2 linked regions of the Antarctobacter heliothermus genome follow. The protein of the gene in region 1 interacts with the protein of each later gene in a pairwise test. Links are inferred from orthologs where the notes say so. Each region holds a gene or a part of one and is shown in the gene's direction. Other genes may lie near its edges. The genes, in order: ANTHELSMS3_RS13270 and ANTHELSMS3_RS04460.

What was found.
Region 2: the proteins of ANTHELSMS3_RS13270 (region 1) and ANTHELSMS3_RS04460 interact in binary tests that used the Escherichia coli proteins (3 or more experiments, as listed by UniProt). The link is inferred for Antarctobacter heliothermus from one-to-one orthologs.

What each region holds. Positions count from the first base shown.
Region 1 is NZ_CP022540.1:2,772,656-2,788,096, forward strand. What follows is about bases 12,098-14,854. They hold ANTHELSMS3_RS13270 (TetR/AcrR family transcriptional regulator), read left to right. Parts: upstream 12,098-13,063; coding sequence 13,064-13,645; downstream 13,646-14,854. Other genes in these bases: ANTHELSMS3_RS13265 (MATE family efflux transporter), read left to right, coding at 12,098-12,989; ANTHELSMS3_RS13275 (zinc-binding dehydrogenase), read left to right, coding at 13,679-14,656; trpB (tryptophan synthase subunit beta), read left to right, coding at 14,783-14,854. In the rest of the region: ANTHELSMS3_RS13200 (3-hydroxyacyl-CoA dehydrogenase NAD-binding domain-containing protein), read right to left, coding at 305-2,506; ANTHELSMS3_RS13205 (hypothetical protein), read right to left, coding at 2,584-2,943; ANTHELSMS3_RS13210 (cupin domain-containing protein), read right to left, coding at 2,940-3,407; ANTHELSMS3_RS13215 (hypothetical protein), read right to left, coding at 3,407-3,868; ANTHELSMS3_RS13220 (acetyl-CoA C-acetyltransferase), read right to left, coding at 4,046-5,257; ANTHELSMS3_RS13225 (glutathione S-transferase family protein), read right to left, coding at 5,274-5,912; ANTHELSMS3_RS13230 (acyl-CoA dehydrogenase family protein), read right to left, coding at 6,234-7,373; ANTHELSMS3_RS13235 (hypothetical protein), read right to left, coding at 7,384-7,596; ANTHELSMS3_RS13240 (acyl-CoA dehydrogenase C-terminal domain-containing protein), read right to left, coding at 7,652-9,433; ANTHELSMS3_RS13245 (MerR family transcriptional regulator), read right to left, coding at 9,468-9,869; ANTHELSMS3_RS13250 (MerR family transcriptional regulator), read right to left, coding at 10,119-10,496; ANTHELSMS3_RS13255 (PaaI family thioesterase), read left to right, coding at 10,633-11,055; ANTHELSMS3_RS13260 (PaaI family thioesterase), read left to right, coding at 11,055-11,564; more of ANTHELSMS3_RS13265, read left to right, coding at 11,652-12,097; more of trpB, read left to right, coding at 14,855-15,441. UniProt on the Escherichia coli protein: Involved in response to both electrophiles and reactive chlorine species (RCS). Represses the transcription of the nemRA-gloA operon by binding to the NemR box.
Region 2 is NZ_CP022540.1:936,060-951,722, forward strand. The notes cover bases 1-2,979. They hold ANTHELSMS3_RS04460 (3-deoxy-manno-octulosonate cytidylyltransferase), read left to right. Parts: upstream 1-1,085; coding sequence 1,086-1,874; downstream 1,875-2,979. Other genes in these bases: ANTHELSMS3_RS04455 (KpsF/GutQ family sugar-phosphate isomerase), read left to right, coding at 136-1,089; kdsA (3-deoxy-8-phosphooctulonate synthase), read left to right, coding at 1,871-2,692; ANTHELSMS3_RS04470 (phosphomannomutase), read right to left, coding at 2,775-2,979. Also shown: more of ANTHELSMS3_RS04470, read right to left, coding at 2,980-4,175; ANTHELSMS3_RS04475 (rhodanese-like domain-containing protein), read left to right, coding at 4,299-4,877; ANTHELSMS3_RS04480 (quinoprotein relay system zinc metallohydrolase 1), read right to left, coding at 4,874-5,815; ANTHELSMS3_RS04485 (quinoprotein dehydrogenase-associated SoxYZ-like carrier), read right to left, coding at 5,815-6,600; ANTHELSMS3_RS04490 (4Fe-4S binding protein), read left to right, coding at 6,779-8,863; ANTHELSMS3_RS04495 (FAD:protein FMN transferase), read left to right, coding at 8,860-9,744; ANTHELSMS3_RS04500 (FAD binding domain-containing protein), read right to left, coding at 9,842-10,633; ANTHELSMS3_RS04505 (xanthine dehydrogenase family protein molybdopterin-binding subunit), read right to left, coding at 10,688-13,057; ANTHELSMS3_RS04510 ((2Fe-2S)-binding protein), read right to left, coding at 13,142-13,627; ANTHELSMS3_RS04515 (CoxG family protein), read right to left, coding at 13,678-14,202; ANTHELSMS3_RS04520 (substrate-binding periplasmic protein), read right to left, coding at 14,262-15,167; cytochrome c-550 PedF, read right to left, coding at 15,170-15,663. UniProt on the Escherichia coli protein: Activates KDO (a required 8-carbon sugar) for incorporation into bacterial lipopolysaccharide in Gram-negative bacteria.

The sequences.
Region 1 (15,441 bases):
AGTGGTTGAAACAACAAGAGAAAAAGTGCCGCGATAACCGGGCGACACTGCTGTTTAACTCACTCTTGCTGAACGTCGAAAATTCGAAACATCGGTGGTTCGGGTGACGCTCTGCTCTGGAGCAGATGCGACGAGGCTGAGGGACCCAATGCCATAGCGGGTGGGGGTGGAGTGGCACAGTTTCGGATGCAATCACATGGCGACACCCGTCGGGCCCCAAACGCATGGCGGGGCCGGTCCATCAGGACCAGCCCCGCCATCAGGCGACGCGTAAGACGCGGCGCAACGTCAAATACAGCCTGTTTCAGGCCGCCTCTGCACTTTCCGGGCCAAACCGGCCGTAAAAGCTTTGCGATTTGTCGGCCATTTCTCGCATCAGCGGCGGGCAAGTAAACCGTGCGCCATAGGCTTCGGTTAGTTGGTCGCAGCGCTCCGCCGCATACGGCGCGCCAATCATGTCCAGCCACGACAGCGGTCCACCGGACCACGGCGCAAAGCCCCAGCCGAGGATCGCGCCGACATCGCCTTCGCGGATGTCCATCAGAACGCCCTCTTCCAATGCCCGAACTGCCTCCAGAGACTGCACGAACAACAGCCGATGCTGCACCTCGGTCACTGTGGGTTGGTCTTCAGCCTGCGGGTACTTGTCCTGCACCAGCTGGCTCAGGCCCTGACGCTTGCCCTTTTCGTCGTAGTCGTAGAAACCAGCCTTGGTCTTGCGGCCCAACCGGCCTTCACCTTCCATCCAGAAGATGACCTCATCAACCTCACCATCGGGGTAGGTGTCGCCCATCGCGGCCTTCGTCGCGCGGGCGATCTTGGCCCCCAGATCGATCGAGGTTTCATCGACCAGTTGCAGCGGTCCCAGCGGCATGCCGATCATCTTGGCGGCATTCTCAATCAGGGCGGGAGAGACACCCTCCTTCACCATGCGAATGCCTTCGTTGATGTAGGGAATGATGCAACGGTTGGCGTAGAAGAACCGGGCGTCGTTGACCACGATGGGCGTCTTGCGGATCTGGCGCACGAAATCCAGCGCCTTGGCCACTGCGCGGTCCCCGGTTTCCTTACCCTTGATGATCTCGACCAGCATCATCTTCTCGACCGGCGAGAAGAAGTGGATGCCGATATACTGCTCGGCGTTCTTGGACGCCTTCGCCAGTTCCGAAATCGGCAAGGTCGACGTGTTGGTGGCAAAGATGCAGTCGTCGCCTGTTACCGCGTCGACGGCCTTGGTCACCTCAGCCTTGATCTTTGGGTCCTCAAACACTGCCTCGACGATCAGGTCACAGCCCTTGAGGTCGTCGTAAGATGTGGTCGCGGTGATCCGCGCCAGCATCGCGTCGGCCTTGTCCTGCGTGATCTTTTTACGGCTCACGCCTTTGGCGGCGTAATCGGCGCTATAGGCCTTTCCTTTGTCGGCGGCGGCCTGATCGCGGTCCAGCAATACTACCTCGATGCCCGCCTGAGCCGACACCAGCGCGATGCCTGCGCCCATCATGCCTGCGCCCAGAACGCCAACTTTAGTGACTTTCTGATCGGCCACGTCGGCGGGACGCACGGCACCTTTGTCCAACGCTTCCTTGTTGATGAACAGCGACCGGATCATGTTTGCCGAAGAGGGGTTCATCAACACGTTGGTGAACCAGCGCGCCTCGATTTTCAACGCGGTGTCAAAGGGCACCATCGCGCCTTCATAGACCGCTGACAGCAGCGCCTTGGCCGCCGGATAGACGCCCTTGGTCTTGCCGTTGACCATGGCGCTTGCACCGACAAAAGTCATGAAACCGGCAGGATGATAGGGCGCGCCGCCGGGCATCTTATAGCCCTTGGCGTCCCAAGGTTTGAGGATGTCTGCGTCCTTGGCATTCAGCACCCATTCCTTGGCAGCGGCCAGCGGATCTTCGACAACCTCGTCGATCACTCCGGCGGCCTTGGCCTTTTTCGGGTCGTTCAGCTTGCCCTCCAGCAGCAGCGGAGAGGCTGCCATGGCGCCCATCTTGCGCACAAGGCGCGTGGTGCCACCTGCACCCGGAAAGATGCCGACCATGATTTCGGGCAGGCCGATCTTGGCCTTGGGGTTGTCGGCGGCAAAGATGCGGTGCGTTGACAGTGGAATTTCCAGACCGATGCCAAGCGCTGTGCCAGGCAGGGCGGTAGCAATCGGCTTGCCGCCTTTATTGGTCTTGGGATCCATGCCTGCACGCTCGATCTTGCGCATGATGCGGTGGGCGTTCATGATCCCGTCAAAGAGGCCCTTGGCCGGGTCGTCGCCTGCCATTTCCTTCATCTTTGCGATGACCTTCAGGTCCATGCCCCCCGCAAAGCTGTCCTTGCCAGAGGTGATAACGATCCCCTTGATCGCATCGTCGGCCAGTGCCTGATCGATCAACCCGTCAAGGACATCCCAGGCCTCCAGCGTCATCACATTCATCGACTTGCCGGGCACGTCCCATGTGATCACCGCGACGCCATCTGCGTCCGTTTCCATCGTGAAATCAGTCATTCTCACTCTCCAGTATTTTTCGGGTGGCGCCCGGTCCACGCGTGGCGGTCTCGGACGTTGAGGTTTGCCGACATCTGTCATCCCTCTCCAGTGGGATGCAGAAATGCGGTCGATGTAAAAGGATCGGTGATCCGCTGGCCTTTGCGCATCAGGTTCATGCGGTATGAGGTCAGTCCTGTCCCGTCTGCGCAGTTTTCGAAACGCAGCGGTTCACGGGCGACACGAACAAGCGCCATTGCCTCGTATGTCCCTAGGTAGGGATCAAAGCTCTGTGGGGCGTCGGGGACGATGGCCAAGGTGGCGGTATCGCATCCGGTCACCTTACTGAACGGCGGCATTGATCGGGCGCGCCGTTTTTCGATGTCGCCGGTGACGAACTGTTCGGGTAAGCCGTCTTGGCACCGTTCGAATTCGGTAGCGGTACAGGTCTGGCTCACGGTTCAGTCACCTCCGCGCCATTCCGGCGCAAAAAGCGCATCTTGCCATCCTCGATCTCGACCCGCAGGTCGACATCCGAATACCAACCCGTCTCGCGGTCGGTGCGCGCGCCCACGACCACAAAAGCACCCTCGGCCATGGACCGATTGACGATATGGTGCCCGTTCTGGTCGCCGGCGGGAAAACCGCAGCAGTCGCCGGGCGTTAGCAATGTCTCTCCGGTATCGTCGACCAGTGTAAGAACACCCTCAGTCACGACTAGAAACTCATCCTGACGTTCGTGCCAGTGGCGCAGCGAAGACATTGCGCCGGGCGCAAGCCGGACCAGGTTTGCGCCGAACTGGGTCAGCCCGGCGGCATCGCCCAACCGTTGCTGACTACGTCCTTTCATGGCCATATCGTGCGGGGCAGGGTAGCTGGATCCCGTGCGGACAGGCACCGTGTTCAAATCGATCTTTGGCATCAGATCCTCCGTCCAGACCGCAAGCGTTCAAGGGTTCTCGTCCCGATCACTGTGTAGTCACTGTTGTTCATGTTGCAGCGCAGGAGGCTGACCCGCCATAAGGCCGCATCCTTGGTCAGATCCATTTCACAGATGAATGGTTCCAGCAGATAGGTCGCGCCCCGCATCACATAGGTCTTGTGGCGTCCGCTGATCTGCGTTGCAGCAGGATCCAGATACCGCGCATCGACGCAGATGCGGTGGTATTCAGTTGTGCCAAGGTTCAACAGGTTGTCCCGCTGTTCCGACAACATGAAAACCACATCCTCCAATCGCTCGATCTGCAAAGATCCGTCCGCCATATGGATCGTCAGCGGGACAGAGATCAAATCCTGAAGCCGGGACATGTCGCCGGAAAAAAACATGCTGGCCATCGCGTCGAGGCTGGCCTGATAAATGTCTGTCGGGCTGGTTGCAGTCATTCGATGCCTCGCGATTCCTCGACGGGCAGCGCCGATACCCTGAAATGAGTGGAAACAGCGAACTGTCCAACTCGGGTATTGAGAATGCCGGCTGCGCCGGACAATCGCGCGCGTCCAGTGACGCCCAGCAGGCTGGACGCCACAGTTCGCGCGATATCTGGCGGCATCGTCATCGGCTTACACGCGCTCGATGATGGTCGCGGCACCCATGCCGGACGCAATACACAGCGTGGCAAGCCCGGTGCCTTTGCCGGACCGCTCCAATTCGTCCAGCATGGTGCCGAGGATGATCGCCCCGGTCGCGCCCAGCGGGTGACCCATGGCGATGGAACCGCCGTTCACATTTACCTTGCTGTCATCCACGTCAAAGGCTTGCATGAAGCGTAACACAACCGAGGCAAAAGCCTCATTGACCTCGAACAGGTCGATGTCGCTGATCGACATGCCGCTGTCCTTGAGGATCTTCTGTGTCGCGGGGACCGGACCAGTCAGCATGATGGTCGGATCGGTGCCGATTTTGCAGGTCGCCCGGATGCGCGCACGCGGCTTCAGCCCGTATTTCTCACCGAACTCCTTGTTGCCGATCAACATAGCCGCAGAGCCATCGACGATGCCGGAGCTGTTGCCTGCATGGTGAATGTGGTTGATCCGCTCAAGATGCGGGTACTTCATCAGCGCGATGGCATCGAACCCCGGCATGACCTCACCCATGTCCTTGAACGACGGCTTGAGCGCGCCCAGCGTCTGCATGTCGGTGCCGGGACGCATGTACTCATCGTGATCAAGGATGGGCAAGCCGTTCACATCGCGTACTGTGACGATGGATTTTTCGAAACGCTTGTCCGCCCAGGCGGCGGCGGCCCGCTTCTGGCTCTCAACCGCCAGTCCGTCCGCGTCATCGCGGGAAAACCCGTATTCGGTGGCGATGATATCGGCCGAGATGCCCTGCGGGACAAAATAGCTGTCCATTGCGATCGACGGATCTACGGCAATGGCAGCGCCATCGCTGCCCATGGCCACGCGGCCCATCATCTCGACCCCGCCAGCGATATAGGCCTGACCCGCACCGCCCTTGACCTGGTTGGCGGCAAGGTTCACCGCCTCCAGACCCGAGGCGCAGAAGCGGTTGATGGCAAGGCCGGGAATGCTCTCGTCAAGATCAGAGGCCAGCACGGCGGAGCGCGCAAGACAGCCGCCCTGTTCGCCCACTTGGGTGACATTGCCCCAGATCACATCCTCGACCGCGTGGCCGTCAAGGCCATTGCGCTCTTTCACGGCATTCAGAACCTGCGCCGACAGACGCAACGAGGTGACTTCGTGCAGCGCGCCCTCCTTGCGGCCCTTGCCGCGCGGCGTGCGAACGGCGTCATAGATATATGCTTCGGTCATGTGAGATCCTTTTTCTTCAAGTCCGGTCCGCTGGGGAGCCGGGCATCAGGTCATAGGGGCTTTTCCATCGGGGCAGTGCCTCGAGGTTCGCCAGCCAACGGTCGATCGCAGGCCAATCGCTGCGCGCAAAACCGAAAGGTTCGGGATAAAAGAGATAGCCGCAACAGGTCAGATCGGCGTTTGTGGGCGCGTCCCCCACGATCCAGTCACGGTTTGCCAAATGCGCGTCGAGAATGCCGTAGGCGCTCTTGAGCCGGCCCTGCAGGAAGCCGATCACCTCAGCGGGTTGTTTCTCCCTGGGCAGGAAGTTCATCAGGAACCGGGTCATGCCGGCCACCGAGGAAAGTTTGTGATTGTCCCAGAGTATCCAGCGCAGCACGTCGCGCTCTTCCTCTTTGGACCGGCCACCGTAATGGCCGTAGGTCTCTGACAGATACTGCTGAATGACGCCGGACTGGCTGAGCCGGATGTCACCATCTTCGAGGACCGGGCATTCGCCCATCTCGTTGACGTCTTGGCGGTAGGGGTCGGAACGGGTCTCTCCGTTGAAGAAATCAACCTTGACTGGCTGCCAGTCGTGGCCTGCCAATTCCAGCGCCAATGCCGCCTTGTAAGAATGTCCTGACTCACCGAAGCAGTAGAGTTTCATTGTCATCGCGCAGCGCCTCCCGTCGCGCTTGTTGTTCCCGACAGAGCGGGGGTTTCACACCCCCGCACCCCCGTGGGCGTATTTGTCCAGAGAAGAAATAGCTGGCGCCTTCCCTGATAACGGCGCGTTAAGGTTAACGCGCCATGGTTGTTCTTGCGGTACAGGCTGGGGAGCCGATGACCGCCAGAGGAGAAGCCCCGTGCCTAGCCAAAGGCGCGGGCAAGGCGGGAAGGTTGACTGCAGCCCTGTGTATTGGGCCCGATACGCGACCTTCCTGTTTCTTCTCTGTGGCAAATACCCCAATCCCCCTCACCTCGCGGCACCGTACTAGAGGGCCCGCGCAATCAGCTCCTTCATAATCTCGTTTGTTCCGCCATAGATGCGTTGAACCCGGGCATCCGTCCACATCTCGGCCACCGCGTATTCCTGCATAAAGCCATAGCCGCCATGCAGTTGCACGCACTCGTCCAGAACTTCTCCCTGCGTGTCTGTCAGCCAGTATTTTGCCATGGCGGCCTTTTCGACGCTCAATTTGCCCTCCAGATGTTCGGCCATGCAGGCATCAAGGAAGGCACGGGCGACGGTCGTCTTGGTCTGGCATTCGGCCAGCTTGAAACGTGTGTTCTGGAACTGGGTCAGCGGGCCGCCAAAGGCCTCGCGTTCCTTGCAGTATTGAACTGTGCGTTCGACCGCGCCTTCCATCGCCCCAACGGCGCCACAGGCAATGATCAGCCGTTCCTGCGGGAGTTGCTGCATCATTTGGTAGAACCCCTGACCTTCGGCCCCGCCCAGCAAATTTTCCGGCGGGATCTCGACATTGTCGAAAAACAGCTCGGACGTATCGGCGGCGTGGCATCCGATCTTGTCGAGGTTGCGACCACGACTGAACCCTATGGCGCTATCGGTTTCGACCACCATCAGGGACATGCCTTTGGAACCTTCCTTGGGGTCGGTCTTGGCGGCCACGACAATCAGGTTTGCGTGTTGGCCATTGGTGATAAAGGTCTTTTGCCCACTCAGGCGGTAGGCGTTGCCCTCTTTTACGGCCTTGGTTTTCAGCCGCTGAACGTCCGATCCACCGGACGGTTCGGTCATTGCCAGCGCGCCGATCAGTTCACCGGTCACCATCTTGGGCAACCAGCGCGCCTTTTGCTCTTCGGTACCGTAGGACAGGATGTAATGCGCAACGATACCGGAATGGATGCCGTGGCCCCAGCTGGCGAGGTTCGCGCGCGAGGCTTCGATCAGGATCACGGCCTCGTGGCCGAAGTCGCCCCCGACGCCGCCGTATTCCTCGGGGATCGACGGGCACAGCAGGCCCAGTTCGCCCGCCTGCGCCCAGGTTTCGCGATCCATCTGGCCCTGCTTGCGCCATTTGTCATAGAGCGGCTGCCATTCGGTTTCGATGAACTTTGCCGTCATCTCGGCCAGCATGGCATGCTCGTCGGTCATCCAGTTCTGCGGCATCGGTCCTCCGTTATCTTTTGCGCTCGTCCAGTTCGGCGTTGAACAGCCGTAGACGGTGGGCCAGCGCGTCGGTGTCTGTCACGCTGTCGAAATGCTCGAACAGGAAAGACAGCGCCTCTCCTTCGTCGAGGCCTGCCTCATGGGAAAATTTTCGCAACTTGCGATAGCCGTCCTCGGTCATGGCGACCGGGAACCGGCGGGTCAGGCGGAATCGTTTCGGCATGGCATCCTCCGGGGCTGTGCGCGCGGCGGGGTGTCCCGCCGCGTCCACCTTTGCCTCAGAACGCGTCAGCCTCAAGCGCCATGACCGTATCGGCGCCGCTCTCGATCCGTTTGAGGTGTGTCGCGGTCATCGGCAGCTGTCGGACCATGTAATAGCGCCCAGTGGCGATCTTGGTTGCGTAAAAGTCGGAATTCCCTTCGCCGGAGGCCAGCTTGGCTTTGGCAGTCCAGGCCATTTTCGACCACATCAACCCAAGGCAGACATGCCCAAAGAGGTGCATGAAGTCATACGAGCCGGACAGCGCGTTGTTCGGGTTCTTCATGCCGTTTTGCATGAAATACATGCCCGCCGCCTGCAGATCCTTGGATGCCGCCTTGAGCGGTTCAAGGAATTGCGCGTCAAACTCTTCGTCCTGGCCTTTGTGCTCATTGGCAAAGCTCTTGACCATGTCGAAGAAGGCCATGACGTGTTTGCCACCGTCCAGCGCCAGCTTGCGGCCCACCAGGTCCAGCGCCTGAACGCCATTGGCGCCTTCGTAGATCATGGCGATGCGGGCGTCGCGGGCGAATTGCGACATGCCCCATTCCTCGATATAGCCGTGGCCGCCGTAGACCTGCTGCGCGGCGGTGGCCATCTCGAACCCCTTGTCGGTCAGGAAGCCCTTGACCACTGGGGTCAGCAGCGAAATCAACCCGTCGGCGGCGGCGTCGTCCGTCTTGTGCGCGCGGTCGATCATCGACGCGCCCCAAAAGACAAAAGCCCGCGCCGCTTCGACAAAGCTTTTCTGGTCCATCAGATTGCGGCGGATGTCGGGGTGCACGATCAGCGGGTCGGCGGGACCGTCAGGGTTTTTCGCTCCGGTGACGTCGCGGCCCTGAAGGCGGTCCTTCGCGTATTCCACGGCGTTCTGATAGGCGACTTCGGCTTGGGCGTAGCCTTGCAGGCCAACACCCACCCGCGCCTCGTTCATCATGGTGAACATGGCGCGCATGCCTTTGTGTTCGTCGCCTAGCAGATAGCCGGTGGCCTCGTCGTAATCCATGACACAGGTCGAGTTGCCGTGGATGCCCATCTTTTCCTCGATCTTGCCGACCGAGACGCCATTGCGCGCGCCGGGGTTACCCTCGGCGTCCACGATGAACTTGGGCACGATGAACAGCGATACACCCTTGATGCCCTCGGGGCCACCGGGGATCTTGGCCAGAACCAGATGGATCACGTTCTGGCTCATGTCGTGGTCACCGGCAGAGATAAAGATCTTCTGTCCGGTAACTTTGTAGCTGCCATCGTCCTGCGGAACGGCCTTGGTGCGCATCAGGCCCAGATCCGTGCCGCAATGCGGTTCGGTCAGGTTCATGGTGCCGGTCCATTCGCAGGTCACCATCTTGGGCAGATACATTGCCTTCTGCTCATTGGACCCATGCGCGTGGATCGCCGAGTAGGCACCGTGGGTCAGGCCCGGATACATGTTAAAGGCCATGTTCGCGGCAGAGAACTGTTCGCCTACAGCGGTGGCCAAGACGTAGGGAAGGCCCTGGCCGCCATATTCCGGATCACAGTCCAGCGCCGTCCAGCCGCCTTCACGCATCTGGTCAAAGGCTTCAAGAAACCCAGTTGGTGTGCGAACCACACCGTTTTCCAGCACACAGCCCTCTGTGTCGCCCACCTGGTTCAGCGGCGCCAGCACGTTTTCGGCCATCTTGGCGGCTTCGCCAAGGATCGCCTCCAGAGTGTCGCGGTCCAGATCCTCATATCCTGGGATCTCTTGCGTGCCGATCTTCAACACGTCGTCGAGTATGAAAACCTGATCCTCGGTTGGCGCTGTGTAGCTGGGCATGTCTCTCTCCCTAAAGTCCTGCCCGCGACCCGATCTATTGGGCCGCGCGCTTTTGCTCCATAGAGGCCAGCATCCGCTCGCCCCATTTCATCTGGTCCTGCAACTCTTCGATCGCGGTGTTCAGTTCATCTCGCTGCCGGATCAGATCCGCCAGCCGGCCCTTGGCCACCCCATAGGCTGCTTCCAGCTGCGTCTGCTGCTGGTCACCCACATGGTACAGGTCCAGCAGCTGCCGGATCTCCTCCAGGCTGAACCCAAACCGCTTACCGCGCAGGATCAGTTTCAGCCGGGCCCGGTCACGCCGGGTAAACAGCCTTTTCTGGCCTTCGCGGATCGGGAAGAGCAGCTCCTTCTGCTCATAAAAGCGCAGGGTCCGAGGGGTTACCTCAAACGCTGTGCACATTTCCCGGATCGTCATCAGTTGCTCGTCTGTCATGTCTCGCATCCCCGGATCTCCATTTTCGTCACATTGGCGTCACGTTGAGGAGGTGCAGGTTGTGCCGCTTTCATACAATGGGAATTCTCGTTGACGTAACTCATACGCTGCGTCACTTTCTTCTTGACGTAAGATAAGGCAAGGTCAAGCCGTCCGGTGCGCAACAATTTTACCAAAGGGTAAAATTTCTGTCTGTGGAATGGCTGTGATTGTTGTGATGACGACAGAGCAGGCGGCAGCGCCCGCCGATCAACCGGCGCTGTTCAGGGTCTCTGCAGTCTCATCACGCAGCGATTTCAGTTCACCCATCGCCTCGTCCAGCTGTCTGCGCTCATCTTCAAGTTGCGCTAATTGCCGGTCCGCCATGGCTACCCAGGCGCGCATCTGCGCCTCTGTGCCCTCATGTTCGTAGATCAACAGCCATTGGCGGATGTCTTCAAGCTGAAACCCGAATTTGCGACCGCGCAGAATCAGCGTCATCCGCGCAATCTCACGCGGGCCGTAGTGGCGCGCGCGGCCATCGCGGTCCGGTGTCAGAAGCTCGATATATTCATAGTAACGCAGGGTTCGCGGTGTGACGTCGAACTTTGCGCACATCTCCTTGAACGTCAGTCGCGTGTCGCCCATGTCCTGTCTCCCCTCGTCCAGACGGAATTTAGGGCCCCGCCGACCCCGAGACAACCCGCTGTCACGGCTGTACCCGTTTCGGGCCGCTTGCAGCGCTCGGCCCGCGCGCCCATAAAGACCGCCAAGGAGACCCTCCATGAGTGCAGACAAAGCCCGGATTGCCCGCCAGTTCATTGATTCCATACCGCATTGCCGTGCGCTGGGGATGGAAATCACCGAAATCGGCGATGGTTTGGCCGAGATCCAATTGCCATATGACGCACGCTTTATCGGTGATCCCGAAACCGGGGTGATCCATGGCGGGGCGGTCTCTGCGCTGATGGACACCTGCAGCGGCGCGGCCGTCATGAGCCATCCGCGATCCCCGGCAGGCACCGCCACCATCGACCTGCGCATCGACTACATGCGCCCAGCCACGCCGGGCCAGACCATCACCGCGCGGGCCGAATGCTATCATATCACCCGGTCAGTTGCCTTTGTCCGGGCCACTGCGACGGACGATGACCCGGACAGGCCGGTGGCCACGGCGGCAGGCACCTTTACAGTCGAGGGCAAATGATGGCGCGCACACCTCCTGAACCCGTTCAGATCATCAAGCAGCGCCGGGATGCGGCCCTGTCGGCGCTGGTATCGGGCGTGCCTTACATGCAGTATCTCGGGGTGAAATTTGACCGTCGCGGCGATGAACTCACCGCAATTCTGTCCTATGATGAAAAGCTGATCGGCAACCCGTTCCTGCCCGCGATCCACGGCGGTGTAACGGCCGCCTTTCTCGAGATGACGGCCATGGTCACGCTAAGCTGGACCTATCTCTGGCAGGACATTGAATCCGGCGCACTTGATCCCGACGACATGGCGCGTGGTGCGCTGCCACGCCTGCCAAAGACCATCGACTTTACCGTCGACTACCTGCGCACCGGCCTGCCGCGCGATGCCTACGCCCGCGCCCGCGTGACCCGTTCAGGCCGACGCTATGCCAGCGTTCAGGCCGAGGCGTGGCAGGACAATCGCGACCGCCCCATCGCCGAGGCAACGGCGCATTTCCTGATGCCGCGTCGGGAAGAGTGATCCGCCCGTGATGCCGTCCTTGTCGCCCCGCCGCACCTTTCACATGCCAAGGATCTGATCCAGTGGCGGAGGCTTGATTCCGCCACGATGTCCGACAGTCAAAGTGCCATGACCACACCAGAGCCCATCACCCACGCCCGTGTCCTGCGGATCGCCGTTCCCATCGTGCTGGCGAACATGACAGTGCCGCTGCAAGGCGTGGCCGACACCGCCGTGATCGGCCAGATCCCCGATGCCACACCGCTTGCCGCCGTGGCCGTCGGCGCGGCTTTGTTGTCGACCCTGCTGTGGGTCTTTGGGTTCCTGCGGATGGGGACGGCGGGCATGACCGCGCAGGCGCATGGGGCCGGAAACCGGGCCGAGGTCGCAGCGCTGCTGACACGCGCGTTGATGATCGGCGGGGCAGGGGGGCTGTTACTGATCCCCCTCATGGGACCGATTGCCGATTTGGGTTTTGCCTATTCACCCGCCACCGACGACGTGAAGTCCTTGGCCCGCGACTACATGGACATCCGCATCCTGTCAGCGCCGGCTGCGGTGGCGATCTTCGGGATCAACGGCTGGCTGGGCGCACAGGAACGCACCCGCGCGATGCTGGTCCTGCAAATCTGGATCGTCAGCCTGAATGTCGCCTTGAACCTGCTGTTTGTCGTGGGCTGGGATCTTGGGGTTCCGGGGCTGGCATGGGCCACGGTCTGCGCCGACTGGACCGGCTTTGCCCTTGGGCTGTGGCTGTGCAGAGGGGCATTTGCCAACCCGGCATGGCGCGACTGGCCCCGCGTCTTTGACCGCGCCCGACTGCGGGTTATGGCGATGGTCAACAGCGACATCCTGCTGCGCTCACTGATGCTGGAGGCGGTGCTGCTGTCTTTCATCTTCTACTATAGCGCGGGGTTTGGTGTCGCGGTGCTGGCGGCCAGCCATGTGCTGCTGCATTTTATCCAGATCATGGCCTACGCGCTGGACGGGTTCGCCTTTGCCGCCGAGGCGATGGTGGGGCAGGCTTTTGGCGCGCGCGCACTGGATCGGCTCAGACGCGCGGTCTGGCTGACCAGCCTCTGGGGGTTCCTGTCGAACTTTGCATTTGCCTTGGCCTTTGCCTTGTTGGGCGGGCTGATCATCGACGGGATGACCAAAGATCCGGAAGTGCAGCAGGCGGCCCGCCGGTTTCTGCCATGGATCGTGCTGGCACCGGTGCTTGGGCTGCCGGCCTGGATGCTGGACGGCATATTTATCGGCGCGACCCGGACCCGCGACATGCGCAACATGATGGCTATTTCTGTCGGGATTTATTTTGTCGCCGCCACGTTGCTGATCCCGCTTTGGGGACCGCACGGCATGTGGGCGGCGCTGATGATCGCCTTTATCGCGCGCGGTGTCACCTTGGGTCTGCGTTATCCGTCACTGGAACGGGCAATGCAGTAACAAAGACGCGAGGCGTGGCGTAAACCTATGGCAAAGAACTAGACGACCGGTCTAATCGTTCCTATTTGCCCCTCATGACAGAGACGCCAAATACCCGCCAGACAATCCTTGACGCCGGTCAAGCCCTGATGCTGACGTCCGGCTTTGCAGGATTGGGCCTCTCAACCCTGCTCAAGGCGGCGGGGGTGCCAAAGGGGTCGTTCTATCATTGGTTCGAGTCCAAGGAAGATTTCGGCCGTGCCGCGATTGAGGTCTATTCCGAAAGCTACATCACCCGGCTTGACGCACTGCTTGAGGGGCCGGGAACGGCGGCGGACAAACTTGACCGGTTCTTTGGCGCTTGGATGTCTGACGCCGCGAGCGCGGGACTGGCGGAACGCTGCCTTGTGGTCAAATTGGGGGCTGAGGTGTCCGACCTGTCCGAAGCAATGCGCGCGGCGATGGACCGGGGCGTGCAGCAGTTCATTGGCCGTCTTGCCGTTCTCTTGGGGCAGGGGGCCGAAGATGGCAGTCTGCGCACCCTTGCCGATCCGCAATCCGAGGCCCGCCGCATCTACGCGTCCCTACTGGGCGCGGCAATTTTGACCCGTATTTCGCGAGATGATGTCGCGCTGCGCGATGCAACGAACGACGCCCGATCGCGTTTGAAACCCTGAAAATCCCAAACACTCCAGACAAGGAATACCACGATGAAAGCCGTGATCCACGAGACATTCGGCGACCCCGCCGAAGTTCTGAAAACCGCCATGATCGACACGCCCAAACCCGGCAAGGGACAGGTGCTGATCCGCACCATCCTGTCGACCATCCACAACCATGACCTCTGGACGGTGCATGGCAGTTACGGCGTGAAACCCGATCTGCCTGCCACCGGCGGAACTGAGGCTGTCGGGGTGATTGAGGCGCTGGGCGATGGCGTGCCCGAAGACCTGAAGGGCAAGCGCGTCACTTCTGCCGGGGCGATGGGCACTTGGGCCGAATATTTCACCGCTCCCGCTACGGGCATCATTCCATTGCCTGACGCGATTTCCGATGAGGCGGGCGCGCAATTGGTCGCCATGCCCTTTTCGGCTATCGCCTTGCTGGAATTCCTGCATGTCAAAACGGGCGACTGGATCGTACAGACCGCCGCAAATGGTGCCGTGGGCAAAATCCTTGCCAAGCTGGCTGAGGCGCGTGGCGTCAAGGTTCTTAGCCTCGTCCGTCGCGCAGCGGCCAAGGCCGAGCTGACAGACCTAGGCATCGACAATGTTCTGTCGACCGAAGACGACGGTTGGATTGAGGCGGCAAAGGCGATCCTTGGCCCGGACGGCGCACGCGCCGCCGTGGATTCTGTCGGGGGTAAGATGGGCGCCGATCTGGTTGAATTGCTGGGACAAGAGGGCTTGTTGGTCACCTTCGGCACCGCCACGGGTGCGCCTTTGGAACTTGATACGGGGCCAATCATCTTCAAACACATCACGCTCAAGGGGTTCTGGGGCAAGAAGGTCATCGAAGAGATGCCCGCCGACGACCGCACCCGCCTGATGACGGAACTGGTGACACTCGCCGCCCAAGGCAAACTGCCTTTGACCGTGGATCAGACCTTTACCCTTGATCAGGGGCAAGAGGCTGCCGCCGCCGCGCGCACTCCGGGCCGCAAGGGCAAGGTCATGTTCCGGACCTGACCTCACCTGCCTAATTCCACACCTTGCGCCCCCAGAGCCAATCTGGGGGCGCTTTTCGTTGGGTTTGCCTCTGGTCACCACTGCCCCAAATGCCCTATTCAGACGTCCAGACAGAGGAGTGGCGCAATGGACGATCTCATAAACAGCTTCATGACCGGCCCGGATGAGAAGGGCCGCTTTGGCATCTTCGGGGGCCGCTTTGTCTCCGAGACACTGATGCCGTTGATCCTCTCTCTGGAAGAGGAATACGAAAAGGCTAAGACGGACGACAGTTTTTGGGCGGAAATGGATTTCCTCTGGAAGCACTATGTCGGTCGCCCCAGCCCGCTGTATTTCGCCGAACGCCTGACCGAACGCCTCGGTGGTGCCAAGGTCTACATGAAGCGGGACGAGCTGAACCACACCGGCGCACACAAGATCAACAACGTGCTGGGCCAGATCATCCTTGCCCGCCGCATGGGCAAGACGCGGATCATCGCCGAAACCGGTGCGGGTCAGCACGGTGTGGCCACCGCAACCGTCTGCGCCAAGTTCGGTCTGAAATGCGTGGTCTACATGGGCGCGCATGACGTGGAACGGCAGGCGCCGAATGTCTTCCGGATGAAGCTGTTGGGCGCAGAGGTTGTCCCGGTGACCTCTGGCCGTGGCACGCTCAAGGACGCGATGAACGACGCGCTGCGCGACTGGGTGACCAACGTACGCGACACGTTCTACTGCATCGGCACCGTCGCAGGACCCCATCCCTATCCGGCCATGGTCCGCGATTTCCAGTCGATCATCGGCAA
Region 2 (15,663 bases), 1.8 Mb from region 1 along the record:
ATGGCGACGACATGCGGCGGTGAGGGGGCAAATGTCAACTTGCGCATGCCGCGTCGCGGCAAACTGTTGCGCGATTGGACAAGGTCCGGCAGAGGCGCTAAAGCACGCAGGCTGACAACAGCCGAGCAGACAATCATGACAGACAGCCCTTCCCGGGTCGCCCGCACCGTCCTAGCCACCGAAAGCGCCGCATTGGCGCGGCTGGGCGATGAACTTCCCGACAGTTTTGACGCCGTCGTTGCCCGGCTGTTGCAGGTGCAGGGGCGCGTGATCGTGTCCGGCATGGGCAAATCCGGCCATGTGGCCAACAAGATCGCCGCCACCTTTGCGTCGACCGGCACGCCTGCGCAGGGCGTCCATCCGGGAGAGGCGAGCCATGGCGATCTGGGCATGATCACGCCGTCGGACGCGGTGATCCTGATTTCGAACTCTGGCGAGACGCGGGAACTGGCCGATATGATCGCCCATTGCGCGCGGTTCTCGATTCCGCTGGTGGCGATGACCAAGGGGGCGGACAGCACCCTGTCACGGGCGGCGGATTTTGTCCTGCTGATGCCCGACGCGCCAGAGGCCTGTGCCATCGGCATGGCGCCGACCACCTCGACGACGATGGCGATGGCGCTGGGGGATGCGTTGGCGGTGGCGATGATGCAGAGCCGGGGGTTCGACCGCTCCAGTTTCGCGGCCTTCCATCCCGGCGGGACTTTGGGGGCGCAACTGCTGCATGTCTCTGCCGTCATGCACCGGGGTGAGGAACTGCCACTCGTGCAAGAGGACACGCCGATGTCCGAATGCCTGCTGGTGATGAGCCAGAAGGGGTTCGGCGTGGCCGCGCTGGTCGATGAGGGTGAGCGGCTGATGGGCATCATCACCGACGGCGATTTGCGCCGCAACATGGAGGGGCTGATGGACCGCCGTGCGGGGCAGGTTGCCACGCGTGGACCGCTGGTCACCGCCCCCGACACCCTGCTGATCGAGGCGCTTGGCATCATGAACACGACGAAACGCACGGTCCTGCTGGTGACCGACGGTGACCGGCTGGTTGGCCTGCTGCACATCCACGACGCGCTGCGGGCGGGTGTGGCATGAGCGCGGTCATCTTCATCCCCGCGCGCTATGCCTCGACCCGGTATCCGGGCAAGCCGCTGGTCGAACTGACGGGCGCGACGGGTGAGGCGAAATCGCTGATCCAGCGCAGCTGGGAGGCGGCGAAGGCGGTCAAGGGGGCCGACGCGGTCTATGTGCTGACCGACGACAGCCGTATCGCCGAGGCGGCGCGCGGCTTTGGCGCGGATGTGCTGATGACGTCGGAACACGCGCGCAACGGCACCGAACGCTGTGCCGAGGGCGTTGCGCAACTGCAGCACACCCCCGACTGCGTGGTGAACCTGCAAGGGGACGCGCCGCTGACGCCCGCGTGGTTCGTCGAGGCGCTGATTGAACGGATGGCCGACCCGGCGGTGCGGATGGCCACGCCGATCCTGCGCTGTGATGCCGAGACGCTGACCAATTTCGTGACCGACCGCCAGAACGGCCGCGTTGGCGGCACCACCGCCGTCGCCCGCGCCGATGGCACTGCGCTATATTTCTCCAAGGAAGTGCTGCCCTTCGTCGGATCGCTGGAGACCCCGCCCGAGGTCTGGCACCACGTCGGCGTCTATGCCTATCGCCCCGAGGCGCTGGAGGCCTATATGTCATGGCCCGAGGGGCCGCTGGAAAAGGCCGAGGGGCTGGAACAGCTGCGGTTCCTCGAAAACGGCGTGCCGGTGACCTGTGTTCCGGTCGAGGGCAAAGGCCGGGTATTCTGGGAACTCAACAACCCTGTGGACGTGGCGCGCATCGAAGGCGTGCTGGCAAAGGAAGGCATCGCATGACGGACGTTTCAATCGGGGACTATACCGTCTCCAACGCCGCCCCTTTCACCCTGATCGCCGGTCCCTGCCAAATCGAGACGCTGGATCACGCGCGGATGCTGGCCGAACGGATCGCGGCGGCAGCAGAGGCCGCAGGCGTGAACTGGATCTTCAAGGCCAGCTACGACAAGGCCAACCGCTCATCCCTGTCGGGCAAGCGCGGTATCGGCATGGAAGAGGGGCTGCGCGTCCTATCGACTATCCGGTCAGAATTCGGGGTTCCGGTGCTGACCGATGTGCACGCGCCCGACCAATGCGCCACTGTCGCCTCTGCCGTGGACGTGCTGCAAATCCCGGCCTTTCTGTCGCGGCAGACCGACCTGCTGCTGGCAGCCGGCGAAACCGGGGCCGCGATCAACGTCAAGAAGGGGCAGTTCCTGGCCCCTTGGGACATGGCCAATGTCGCGGCCAAGATCGCCTCGACCGGGAACGAAAAGATCATGCTCTGTGAGCGCGGCACTTCGTTTGGCTATAACATGCTGGTGTCGGACATGCGGTCGCTGCCGATCATGGGCGAGACCGGCTATCCGGTGGTCTTCGACGCAACCCATTCGGTGCAATTGCCCGGCGGACAGGGAACATCCTCTGGCGGGCAGCGCCAGTTTGTCGAACCGCTGGCCCGCGCCGCGCTGGCCGTGGGCTGCGCCGCTGTGTTTATCGAGACGCACGAAGACCCGGACAACGCGCCCAGCGACGGGCCGAACATGGTGCCGGTCGATGATCTGGCGCGCTTGTTGAAGGGTTTGGCGGCGGTGGATGCGCTGACCAAGGCGGGCTGATCGCAGCGACGCCCGGTTGATTGGGGTATTTTGACAGAGAAGAAGCCGCAGGGAGTGCTCCTTGCGGCTTTGTTCGTTTTTATCAGGCGCTGAGCGTTGCGCCCAGTTTGCCAAGGTAGGTGTCTACCAGTGCGGTGGCGGTGTCCCGCGATCCGGCCTCTGCATAGCAGCGAAATTCTGGCGCGTTGCCCGAGGGGCGCAGGTGGACCACGTCGCCATTGGCGAAGGTCACGCGCAGCCCGTCGGTTGTGTCCAGCGCGGATTCCGGGCCGGTCGCGGCGAAGAAGGCCGCGCGGGCGGCGGCATCCTCGGTCAGTTTAGCGATGAACGCCTTGGAGGTTTCCGTGGCAATTCCCTGAATGCGGTCGGCGGCGGTAAAGCGGGGCGGCAGCGCGTCCAGCAGGGCCGACAGCGGCTGACCGGCGGCGCGGGCGGCAACCAGCGGGGCGAGGTTCGGCAGCAGGCAGTCGCGGGTCATCAGCGGCGCGAGCTTTCCGGTGGGTGCTTGGGCGGCAAAGCCCAGCAGGAAGCCGCCGTTTGCCTCATACCCCACGACGCGGGCGGCGGGATCGGCCTGCAACGCATCCTCCATCGCAGCGATCACAAAGGGAGAGCCGATTTTGGTGCGGGTGATTTGCGCAAAGTCAAAGACACCCTCGGCGTCGATCATGGTGTTGGAGGAGACGGGCGTGCAGATCACCTTGGCCCCCAGTGAGGCAGCGGTCACTGCGCCCAGAACGTCGCCCGGTACGACGCGCTGCGCATCGTCCACCAGCATCGGGCGGTCGGCGTCGCCGTCGGTCGAGATCAGCACTTGCAGGTCGTGTTCGGCGAACCATCCAGCGAAGAGTTTCTTGGTGTCCGGGTCGAGCGCCTCTGTATCCACCGGGATGAATTTGTCTGAGCGGGCGATGGCGATGGCGGTGCCGCTCAGCGCCTGAACCACGTCGATCATGATGTCGCGCGCGACGGAACTGTGTTGGTAGACGCCAACGCGAAGCCCTTGCAGGGCCTCGGTTCCGTAGGCGTCCGTGTAGCGGGCAACATAGGCGGCGCGCGCGTCGGCCTGTGTCAGGCTGCCTTGTTCGGCGTCGGGGGCGGTTTGGCCGAGGGCCCTGTTGATGAGCGCCTCATCCTCTTTGGAGATCTCGCCGGTGGGGACGTAGAATTTCAGCCCGTTGCGGTCAGCAGGAATGTGGCTGCCGGTGACCATGACCGCCGCCGCGCCCGCGTTCAGCGAGGACAGCGCCAGCGCGGGTGTCGGGACCGCGCCGCAGTCCACCGCTTTGAGGCCCGCCGCGCGGATGGCGTCGATCACCCAGCCTGCGATCTGCGGCGACGAGGGGCGCAGGTCGCGGCCCACATGCACCGCGCCGCCGTGGGGGCAGGCGCTGAGAAAGGCGGTGACGTAGTCGTGCACCAGCGGTTCGGTCAGTTCCACGACGAGGCCGCGCAGGCCGCTTGTTCCGAATTTGGGGGCCATTCTGTAATCCCTGTCCTTGAAATACGTTGCGTGCCGATGCCCGCGCGCGGTTCTTTTCCCGAGTCTCGCCCGCAAAGGCAAGGGCGGGTTCCGCTGCGCGGCCTTGCGGCCTAGTCTGTGGCCATGAAACGCGCATTTGCCCTGATCCTGTGTCTGTCTACCGCGCCATTGGCGGCGGCCCCTTATGCCGAGCATCAAGAGGCGCGGCCGGATCTGTTTGACCCCGCGACGGGGTATCGCGTTGGGCGGCAGAGGGCGCCGACGCCTGACGACATTCCCGCGCCTGCGGTTCTGGTATCGCCGGTCGAGGCGCGCGACCTGCTGGCGGCGGGGGCCGTGGCGCTGGATGTCTTTGGCGCACAGCAGTCGCGGTTCGATGAGTTGGATGGCACCTGGCTGGTGTCGCAACAGCGGCTGAGCCTGCCCGGCGCGATCTGGCTGCCCGAGGTGGGGCGCGGGCAGTTGAGCGCGGTCATGCAGCGCTATCTGGCAGAGGGGCTGACGCAGGCGACGGGCGGCGACATGGCGCGGCCCTTGGTGGTGTACTGTGTCGCCGATTGCTGGATGAGTTGGAACGCCGCGCAGAGGATCGCAGCGATGGGGTATGCGCGTGTGCACTGGTTCCGGCTGGGCACGGACGGGTGGCTGGACATGGGCGGGGTGCTGGAGCCGGTCGATCCGGTGCCGGTCAACGTCGACTAGTTGCCGCGCGGCAGCTCTTCCAGTTCGATCCCCGGGAACAGGTGGGTGACAGAGCGCTGATACTCTTGCGGCTGCGCGCCCATGGTGGCGAACCGCTCTGGCAGGGGGGTGTCCATCAGTTCGACCATGTCCAGACCGGACTGGGCGCCGTCGCGCAGCGCGGTGTCGAGCCAGCGCAGGTAGTCGCGGGTCTGGGTGATCGCCGCCCCGGTCGGGTCGGCGGGGCCGTGGCCAGGAAGGATCAGCGCCGGTTTCTGCGCGTCCAGCGCATCCAGTGATGCGATCCAGCGCGGCAAGTCGGCGCTGGGTGTGGTCGGCGCGCGGTTGTGGAACACAAGGTCGCCCGCGATCAGAGTGCCTGTCCGGCGGTCCAGCAGGGCAAGATCCGCCGCCGTGTGTCCGCCCAGCGGAAGAGCGAGGAAATCGCGGCCGTCCAGACGGATATCGCCGCCCGCGATCACATCCGTTGGTGGCACCACCTCTGTGCCGCGCATCCAGTCGCCCAGAATACGATACATGTTGTCGGCAAAGCCTTCGCCCTCTGCCAGCGCGGCCTGTCGCGTCTCGCCCAGCGCAAGGATCGGCGTCCCGGCAAAGACCTGATTGCCAAAGAAATGGTCGGGGTGATGGTGGGTGTTTACCACGGTCGAGATGCCGCGAATGTCCAGACTGCGGGCGAGAGTCACCAGCGCCTCGCCATAGCGGCGCGATGATCCGGTATCGATCAGAATCAGCCCGCTGTCGCCCTTGATCAGGGTGATGTTCACAATCGCGCCGCCGTTCTGCATCGAGAAGTGGTCGGTTGCGCCTTCGACCATCCAGATACCATCGGCCAGCGGCTTGGCGACCAGATCATAGGACAGACGGGCCTGTGCAAAGGCGCGCGGGGCCAGCGGCAGAGCGGCCAGCGCGCCCAGAATCGTGCGACGTGTCAGCATCAGTTCAGGTCACCTTCGCTCAGAACGCCGCGGATGCGGTTGCCGTTGTTGTCGCGCCCGACCACCTTGACCGAGGCGGGCAGTGCGCCCTTGGCAAAGTAAAAGGTAAAGGCCGGGTCCTCATTCACCGGCTCTGCCAGTTCCAGCCGCGCCAGTTGCGTGCCGTCATCCCGTTGCAAGGACAGATCCTGAATGATGAACACCGGGATGCCATCGGCCAATCCGGTGTCCATCGGGTGATCCACGATCAGGCGGGCGCGCCCGGCGGCGGACCAAAGCCGCCCGTGTACCTCACCCAGTTTCTCTTCCCAATCGTCGTTGGCATAGGCGTGGGCAGGCGCAGTGCACCCACCGCCCGCCGCGTCGATATAGATTGAACCGACATGCCATGCGCCGGAGTGCGTCTCGACGCTGGCGCGGATGGCGGTGGCCTGATCAATCTTGAACCGCAGCGACAGCTTGGCGTCGGCCTGATCGGGGTAATAGGTCAGGATGTGCGGGATCGGGCCGTAATCGGCACTGACCACGATACGTTTGACGTCCGGGATCGCCGTGGCGTCGACCAGCAGGGGGACATTCAGGCTATCCTCGGCCGAGGCGGGCGCACGCAACACCACGCGATCGTCAAAGCGGATGTCGGCGGGATCACCCAAAAGCCCCTTCTGGTGATAATCCCACATGCCCGACTGCATCGGATCGCTCAGCGGGGTCTGTGGATCGTCCAGCGCGATAGCCGCCCCCGCAAAGAGACCCAGCAGCGCAACCAGCGTTGTGCGAAGAAACATGGCGGACCCTCCCCGTCGTGCCAGATTTGGGGGGCAGGCTAACACGGGGGTCGCGCCGTTTCACCGCGCCTATAGTCGTAGATCCCTGCGCCGCACCCTAGGCTGTGGTCCGTCGCCGCCGCCCATTGGACCAAGGTCGCATTTGGGCAGGTTGCGGGCGCGTCATAGGCTGCGCCTCATGCGATATGTCCTTGTTCTGCTGGCGTCCTGCCTGATCCATTTTGCGGGCCTTGCGCAGGCCGAGACGCTGAGCCGCGACGCCTTGGCAGAGCGGGTTATTCCGCCTTTCATTCTGGGCGAACCGGTGAACGACAAAGGCGTCTGGACGCTGGAGAATGCGGGCGGGATCACCGCAGGCTATATTTTTGAAACCGAACCGCTGGCCCCCCTGCCCGGCTTTTCCGGCGCGCCGATCAACGCCTTGGTGTTGCTGGACCTTGAGGGGCGGTTCATGGATGTCCAACTGGTCAGCCATAACGAGCCGATCTTTGTGTCCGGCCTTGGGCAGGCGGCGTTTGAGGCGTTCTTTACCCAGTATCGGGGCCATTCCATCGCCGCGCCGATGGTGGTGGGCACGCCCTATGGCGACAGCGGCGGCACCGGCGCGTTGGTCTATCTGGACGGTGTGACCAAGGCGACCGCCAGCGTGCGGATCGCGCATGAATCGATTCTGGCCGCGACCTTGCAGGTGGCGCGGGAAAAGATGCAGGGCGTATCCGCCGGCCCGCCCGCCTATCCCGATCCTGCGGTGGATGAAGCCCTGACATGGGACGATCTGGTGGCGCAGGGGCTGGCGACCCGGCACCGTGTGACCAACGCCCAGATCGAGGCAGAATTTGCCGGAACGCTGTGGGAAGATGACGACCCGGCGGCCAAGGAAGACCCTGAAGGGGCCTATCTGGATCTGTGGATTGTCGATCTTGGCCCGCCGTCGATTGCGCGGGCGGTGCTGGACGGGCCGTCCTTTGCCGAGGTGCAGGAGTTCCTGACCATTTCGACCTTTGATGAGCCGATCCCGTTGATCGAGGCGGGGCGGCACGGGTTGATCACAGAGGATTTCGTGCGCAACACCTCGCCCGATCTGCTGACAGCCGAACAGTTTGGCCTGCCGATTGCGTTGCGGGACAGCGATCTGCTGTTTTCCTTGCGCGACGACCTGCCAGAGGCGGTGCGGGACGGGAAGGCGATGATCCTGCGCACCGACAGGCGGCTGGGGTTTGACCCGACAGAACCCTGGACGCTGCATGTGGAGGCGGTGCGCAAGCACGGCTCTTTCATGCCGCAGGTGGGCAGCGTCGCGCTGTCATCCACGCAGGCCACCGACGCCCGGTTTTTTGCCCGCGCCGAGGCACCGCGCGCCCTGCCGCCGTGGCGGGCAGCGCTGCGCGAACGGCAAACTGACCTGATTGTGCTGGGCCTTGGTCTGGCGGGGCTGTTGTCGGTGCTGTTCTGGCGGCAGTCGGCGCTGGCCGGTCTGCGGTATTTTACGCCTGTGCGGCTGGCGGTGCTGGCGGTCATGACGGGGTTTGTGGGCTGGTGGGGACAGGGGCAACTGTCCATCGTCACGGTGATCGGGGTGATCCGCACGGCGTGGGAGGGCGGCAGCTATGCCTTTCTGCTGTATGATCCGTTTTCGCTGCTGGTCTGGGGCGCGGCGATTGTCGGCTTTGTCGTCTGGGGGCGGGCGCTGTTCTGCGGCTGGCTGTGTCCCTTTGGTGCCATGCAAGAGTTTGCGCATCATCTGGGGCGGTTGCTGCGCCTGCCGCAGGTGACGGTGTCGGCAAGGTGGGATGCGCGGTTGAAGCTGGTGAAATACGGCGTGTTGGCGGGGCTGGTGGGGCTGGCCTTTGTCGCGCCGGGCGCGTTGGACAAGGCGGCAGAGGTGGAGCCGTTCAAGACCGCCGTCACCACGTTCTTTGTCCGTGAATGGTACTATGTCGCCTATGCGGTGGGGCTGTTGCTGCTGTCGGCGGTGCTGTTCAAAGGGTTCTGCCGCTACATCTGCCCGCTCGGGGCGCTGATGGCGCTGGGCGGGCTGTTGCGCGGGCGCGACTGGATCGCGCGGCGGGCAGAGTGCGGCAGCCCCTGCCAGCTTTGCTCTGTGCGCTGCAAGTATCAGGCGATCCCGAAGGCGGGCCCGAAAACCGGCAAGATCGACTATGGCGAGTGCTTTGGCTGCCTGGATTGCGTCACGATCCACGACGATCCGGCACAATGCGTGCCGCTGGTTTTGAAGACACGCGAACGGAGGCGGGCAGCATGAAGCGACGGCGTTTCCTGACTCTCTCCGCCGCTTTCGCGAGCGCGCCCAGCCTAAGCCGGGCCGCACCCTATCGCGGAACATGGACGGGTCAAGCCATGGGGGCCGATGTCAGTGTGACGCTGAAAGGCCCAAGACAATTGGTGCAGCGCACGTTGACGACAATCCCAGCACATCTGGACGATATGGAGCGTGCTTTTAGCCTGTATCGGTCCGACTCCGCGCTTTCGCGCCTTAACCGCAACGGATTCCTCAGGTCACCTGCCGACCTGCGGGGCATTCTGGACGATATCGACGCCGCATACGCGCTGACAGACGGATTGTTCGATCCGACAGTTCAACCACTGTGGAGAGCGTTGGCAGACGGGCGTGACACGGCCGAAGCCCGCAAATTGATTGGGTGGCGCGGGGTCATCAATAGTCAGACCGACGGGATTCGCCTGCGGGCTGGTCAGAAACTCACACTGAACGGAATCGCGCAGGGATTTGCGACAGATTTTGTGCGTGGTCACCTCAAGGCCGCAGGGTTTGACCATGCGCTGATCGACATTGGCGAACAGGCGGCGTTGGGAGGCCCCTTCACGCTAGGACTGTCCGATCCGGAACAGGGGATCGTGAGCACGTTGGCCCTGAGTGACCGTGCGATTGCAAGCTCTAGCCCCGCCGCGCTGCGACTAGGAGACCAATGGCACATCCTTGCCCCGGACGGGCGGCCACCGCTTTGGTCTACGGTCAGCATAGAGGCCGCAAGCGCGACTTGGGCGGATGCGCTGTCCACGGCCGCGGTGTTCATGGATCTTAACCGGCTTCGCAGGTTGAAACGGGAGGCCGGACTGAACCGGATCACCGCAGTCGATGCGGAGGGCAATCTGCGGACGGTCTAGGGCGCCTGCCCCCGACGCTTATTCCAGACAGAAGAAACGCCAGAGACGAAAAGACCCCCGGCGATACCGGGGGTCTTTGAGGTCACGCAAAGGCGGCTCAGCTAGCCGCGGCGACCGCGCGTTTGGTCATCACGCCGACAAGATGGGCGCGGTAGGCGCCGGTGCCGTGCAGGTCGGAGATCATGTCGTCGCCCGACAGCGACAGACCGGCCACCGCATCGGGAGAGAAGTTGGACGACAGCGCGGCCTCTGCCTCGGTCCAGCGGAAGACGCCGTTTTCGGACGCTCCTGTCACCGCAACGCGCACGCCGTCGGCGTATTTCGCCACAAAGACAGCCGTCAGCGCGAAACGCGAGGCGGGCTGTTCGAACTTGGCGTAGCCTGCGACCTCTGGCACCGGGAAGCGGACCGAGGTGATGATTTCACCCTCTTCCAGAGCGGTGGTGAACATGCCCTGAAAGAAATCGTCTGCCGCGATTTCGCGGTTGTTGGTCACGATCGTCGCGCCCGAACCCAGCGCCGCCGCCGGGTAGCAGGCCGACGGGTCGTTGTTGGCAATGCTGCCGCCGATGGTGCCGCGATTGCGGACCGCCGGATCGCCGATGCCGCCGGCCAGTTTCGCCAGACCGGGGTAGATCGAGGCCGCCTCTGCCGCGACGGTAGCGTGGGTGGTGCCGCCACCGATGGCAAGGTCACCGCTGTCTTCGCGGCAAACGCCCTTCATGTCCGCGATGCCGGTCAGGCTGACCAGAACCGAGGGGCTGGCCAGACGCTGTTTCAGCGTCGGGATCAGGGTTTGACCACCGGACAGCGCCTGAGCGTCTTCCTGTCCAAGGGCCGAAACCGCGTCGGCCACACTGGTGGGCCGGACCATATCGAATGAATACATTTCTTGTCCTCCTGTTGAGTTCCCCCGGCCCTGTTGTCAGGCCGGGGGCAGGCATTATCCGTTGATCGCTGCCCAAACGCGCGAAGGCGAAACCGGCATGTCGATATGGGCTACGTTATGACCGCCGGAATTCAGCGCGTCGAGCACTGCGTTCACAACTGTCGGAGGCGAGCCGATGGCACCGGCCTCACCGCAGCCCTTCACACCCAGCGGGTTGTGCGTGCACGGTGTCTGGCACGAATGGTCCACCTGATAGTTCGACATCTGCGGCAGATCGTCGGCGCGCGGCATGGCGTAGTCCATGTAGGACGCGCTGAGCAACTGGCCGTTTTCATCGTAGGAGCAGTTTTCCAACAGCGCCTGACCGATGCCCTGAGCGATACCACCATGGACCTGACCTTCGACGATCATCGGGTTGATGACGTTGCCGAAGTCGTCCGCAGACACGAATTTTGCAATCGTGACCTTGCCGGTTTCCGGGTCAACCTCGACCTCGCAGGCATAGGCACCAGCGGGGTAGGTGAAGTTGGCCGGATCGTAAAAGGCGGTTTCCTCAAGGCCGGGTTCGATGTCCTCAAGCGGGTAGTTGTGCGGCACATAGGCAGCAAGGGTCACATCCCCCCAAGCCACGGATTTATCCGTACCGGCAACGCTGAACTGACCGTCTTTCAGTTCGATATCCGCCTCGGACGCCTCAAGCAGGTGACCGGCGATCTTCTTGGCCTTATTGATGATCTTTTCGGTCGCACGCACCATGGCCGATCCGCAAACCGCCAGCGAGCGTGAGCCATAGGTGCCCATGCCGAAGGGGATCTTGGAGGTGTCGCCATGCACGATATCGATCATCGATTCGTCGATGCCCAGCATTTCCGCAACCACCTGCGGGAACACCGTTTCGTGGCCCTGACCGTGGCTGTGTGCGCCGACCATGACACTGATCGACCCGGTCGCATTCACCCGCACGGTGGCGGCGTCATACAGACCGGCGCGCGCGCCCAACTGACCCACAAGGTTCGACGGCGCGATGCCACAAGCCTCGATGAAGCAGTTGATGCCCAAACCGCGCAGCATGCCCTTGGATTCAGATTCGGCGCGGCGGGCGGGGAAGCCTGCGACGTCGATCATCTCTTCCATCTTGTCCATCGTCGCGACGTAGTCGCCGGTGTCGTATTCGACGGCAACCGGGGTCGCATAGGGGAAGGAAGTGATGAAGTTCTGGCGGCGCAGCTTGATCGGGTCTGCGCCCAGTTCGCGCGCGGCCTTGTCGATCAGGCGTTCCAGCGAATAGGTCGCTTCGGGGCGGCCCGCTCCACGGTAGGCGTCCACCGGCACGGTGTTGGTAAAGACGGCCTTTACGTTCACCTGCACCGCCGGCGTGCGGTAGTTGCCGGCCATCAGCGTGCCGTGCAGCCATGTCGGCGTACACGAGGCGAAGGTCGACAGATAGGCACCCATATTGGCATAGGTGTTGGTGCGCACAGCGGTAAAGTTGTTGTCTGCGTCCAACGCCAGTTCGATCTTGGTCACATGGTCACGACCATGGGCGTCCGACATGAACGCCTCTGACCGGGAGGCAGTCCATTTGACGGCGCGGTTGATCTGACGCGACGCGAAGGTGCAGAAGGCCTCTTCGGCGTAGTGAAAGATCTTGGTGCCGAAACCGCCGCCCACGTCCGGGGCCACAACGCGCAGCTTGTGCTCTGGGATGCCAAGGACAAAGGCGCCCATCAGCAGCCGGATCACATGCGGGTTCTGCGAGGTGGTGTACAGCGTGCTTTCGTCATTGGCACGGTTGTAGTCGCCGACCGCAACGCGCGGTTCCATCGGGTTGGCGACCAGACGGTTGTTCACCAGTTCCAGCGTCGTCACATGCGCCGCGTCGGCAAATGCCTTGTCGGTGGTTTCGGTGTCGGTGCCGAACTGCCAATCATAGCACAGGTTGTCGGACAAATCGTCATGCACCAAGGGGCTGTCAGCCTGCAACGCGCGCGGCATGTCGACAACGGCGGGCAGTTCCTCGATGTCCAGCTCGATCGCCTCGGCGGCATCGCGCGCCTGTTCCAGCGAGTCAGCGACAACGGCGCAAATCGGGTCGCCAACGTGACGGACCTTGCCCTGAGCCAGAACCGGGTGGGCCGGTTCCTTCATCGGGTCGCCGTTCTTGTCGGTGATCTGCCAGCCGCAGGGCAGGCCGCCCACGCCCTCAAAATCCGCACCGGTGAAGATGCGCACAACACCGGGCATGTCAGCGGCCGCCGCCGTGTCGATGTTGTTGATCTTGCCGTGCGCCATATCGGAGCGCAGGAAATACACGTACGCTTGGCCGTGTACGTTGATGTCGTCGGTATAATTACCGGCACCAGTCAGAAAGCGAACGTCTTCACGCCGCTTCGGGCTTGCGCCAATGCCATGATCTTTGGGCATGGGGTCTCCTCCCTAAAGTCGGTGGGCTGAAACCCACCCTACGGAATTGTCGTGGGCAGAACCTGAGTCCGCCCCCGTAACAGATCACTCTGCAGCGATGGCCGACACGTCCTGACCGGATGCTGCCAGGATCGCCTTGACGATGTTGTGGTAGCCGGTGCAGCGGCAGATGTTGCCTTCGAGGTAATCGCGCACCTCGGCCTCGGACGGCTTGGGGTTTTCCTTGAGCAGCGAGGCCGCTGCCATCACCATGCCGGGCGTGCAAAAGCCGCACTGCAGGCCGTGGTGGTCCTGAAACGCCTGCTGGATCACGTTCAACGTGCCGTCAGCAGCGGACTGGCCTTCGATGGTCGAGACCTCGGCGCCTTCGGCCTCGGCGGCGAACATGGTGCAGGCTTTGACCAGCGACCCGTTCACATGGATATTGCACGCGCCGCACTGTGAGGTGTCACAGCCCACATGGGTACCAGTCAGCCGCAGTTCATCGCGCAGGAAATCGGTCATCAGGGTGTTGCCCTTGACCGACTTGGTGACGGCTTTGCCGTTCACCTTCATCGTTACTTCTGCCATTGCTATCCTCCCTGGATAAATCTTGTCTGGGTCTATGGATCTTGCCGGTGTCAGCCCTTTACGAGGCGCTTGAACCAGCCTTTCTTGTGGTTGTCGTCGCCGTCGGGCGCGGCTTCGACTTCTTCGCCGTCGACCGGAGTCTCCAGCGCGTTCTGGAAATTGGTAAAGAACTGGTCGGCCATCTTCTTGGCAAAGCCGTCGATGATGCGGCTGCCCAGCTGCGCCAGCTTGCCGCCGACCTTGGCGTCAACCTCGTAGGTCAGCAGGGTGCCATTCTCAATTTCTTCAAGGTCGACCTTGGCGCCGCCCTTGGCGAAGCCGGCGGCACCGCCTTTGCCCTCACCGGACAGCGTGACCGAATTGGGCGCGTCCATCGCCGACATGGTCACTTGGCCCTTAAAGGTCGCCTTCACCGGGCCGACCTTTTGCACCACCGTGGCCTCAAAGCCCTCTTCGGCGGAGCCGGTCATCTCTGTACAGCCCGGCACACACGACTTGAGCACCTCAGGGTCGAGAATCGCCGCCCATACAACGTCCCGGGGGGCCGCGATCTCGCGGCTGTCTTTCATCTGCATCTCTCAACCCTCTTCGTTCTGCGGAACGCCATAGCGCCCCTTATCCTTGCCCGGCACACTCAACGCTCAGGCGGCGTGAAACTCAACCCGTAGCTTTCGAAAATAGCCGCGATACGGCCATCTGAAAGCGCAGCATAAATCGCGTCGTCCACCGCATAAGCCAATGGGCGATACCGGAAATTGACGCCCAGACCGATGGTCCAGTTTCCGACCGCAAACCCCGGAAGCGGCGGCTGATGTACGGCCAGATCATCAGTCAGACCATACTCCAGCTGCGCCTTCGGTCCCATGGCAGCCTTGACCTCACCCGCCGCCAGCGCAGCCATGACCTGTGTCATATCGGGAAAGCGTCGGATGTTATCCTTCAGTTGCCCGCCCGCAAGCGAGGTCAGGTAGAAATCTGCAATCGAATCGTTCTCGACTGCAACCGTATCGAACCGAAAATAGGCCGGAACGGGCTTTTCCTCGGGGTAGGCTGCCTTGTTATAGGCAATGGCGATCCCCTCTGTCTGATACTGGCCGGTAAAGACCACCTGTTCTACCCGGCAGGTGAAGGCGCTGTCATAGGGCACACGCAACATCACGTTCGACACCGCGCCACCCACAACCGGCCCCTGCCACAGGGTGTTGCGCAGATCGGCGTCCAGGTTTTCCCCCGCCGCTACCAGCTTGAACCGGGGAGCGACACCAAGATCCTCGGCGATCAGCTTGCCGATGTCGATGTCGATGCCGCGCGGCTGGCCGCCTTCCTCGAACGAATAGGGCGGGTAGTCGTCAAAGACCGCAAACTCGATCCAGCCCCGGTCCAGAATGACATCCAGTTCCTGACCAACGATGTCACGGCTGGCATTCTGCGGCTTGGGCTGCGGCACCCAGTCTTCGCAACGCGCAGTCGCCGTGGTCGCCAGCCCTGCCAACAGGCCCAGCGTCAAGACAACAGAACGGAAAGCACGCGCTGCGATCATGGTCAGTGCGCCGCCGACAAGCCGATGGTCAGCGCCTCTGCGGCCTTGCGATAGCCGTCAACGGTGCCATCCAGCACAATCACAGCCCGCGAGGCGGCACTGTCGGCAAAAGGCGCGCCGCTCAGCGTCTCGATGCTTTCGGCGAATTCGGTCAATTTGGCGGTCATGCCTTCGGGATCGGCCCCTTCGGGGTTTTCTGCCCAAGCGGCCAGCTGATCACGCAGCTCCTTCAACTCGGGTGTCAACTCGGCCATCTGCTCATCGTCCGGGCGCGCCTCGACATAGGTACGGATCGCCCAAGCCGCCTTTTGACCCAGCAACTCGCCAAAGGCGGGCATCTTGGTCACGCCGTTCTGGGTGTAGCCAGTGCGGAACCGCTCCATGAACCACTCATCGCCGTATTCCTCGGCCTCAAGAAACCGCAGGTCAGGGGCCAGCCCGCCCGAGATCACCTCAAGCCCGTGACAGCGGGCGCAGTTCTGGTTGTAGCCAGAGG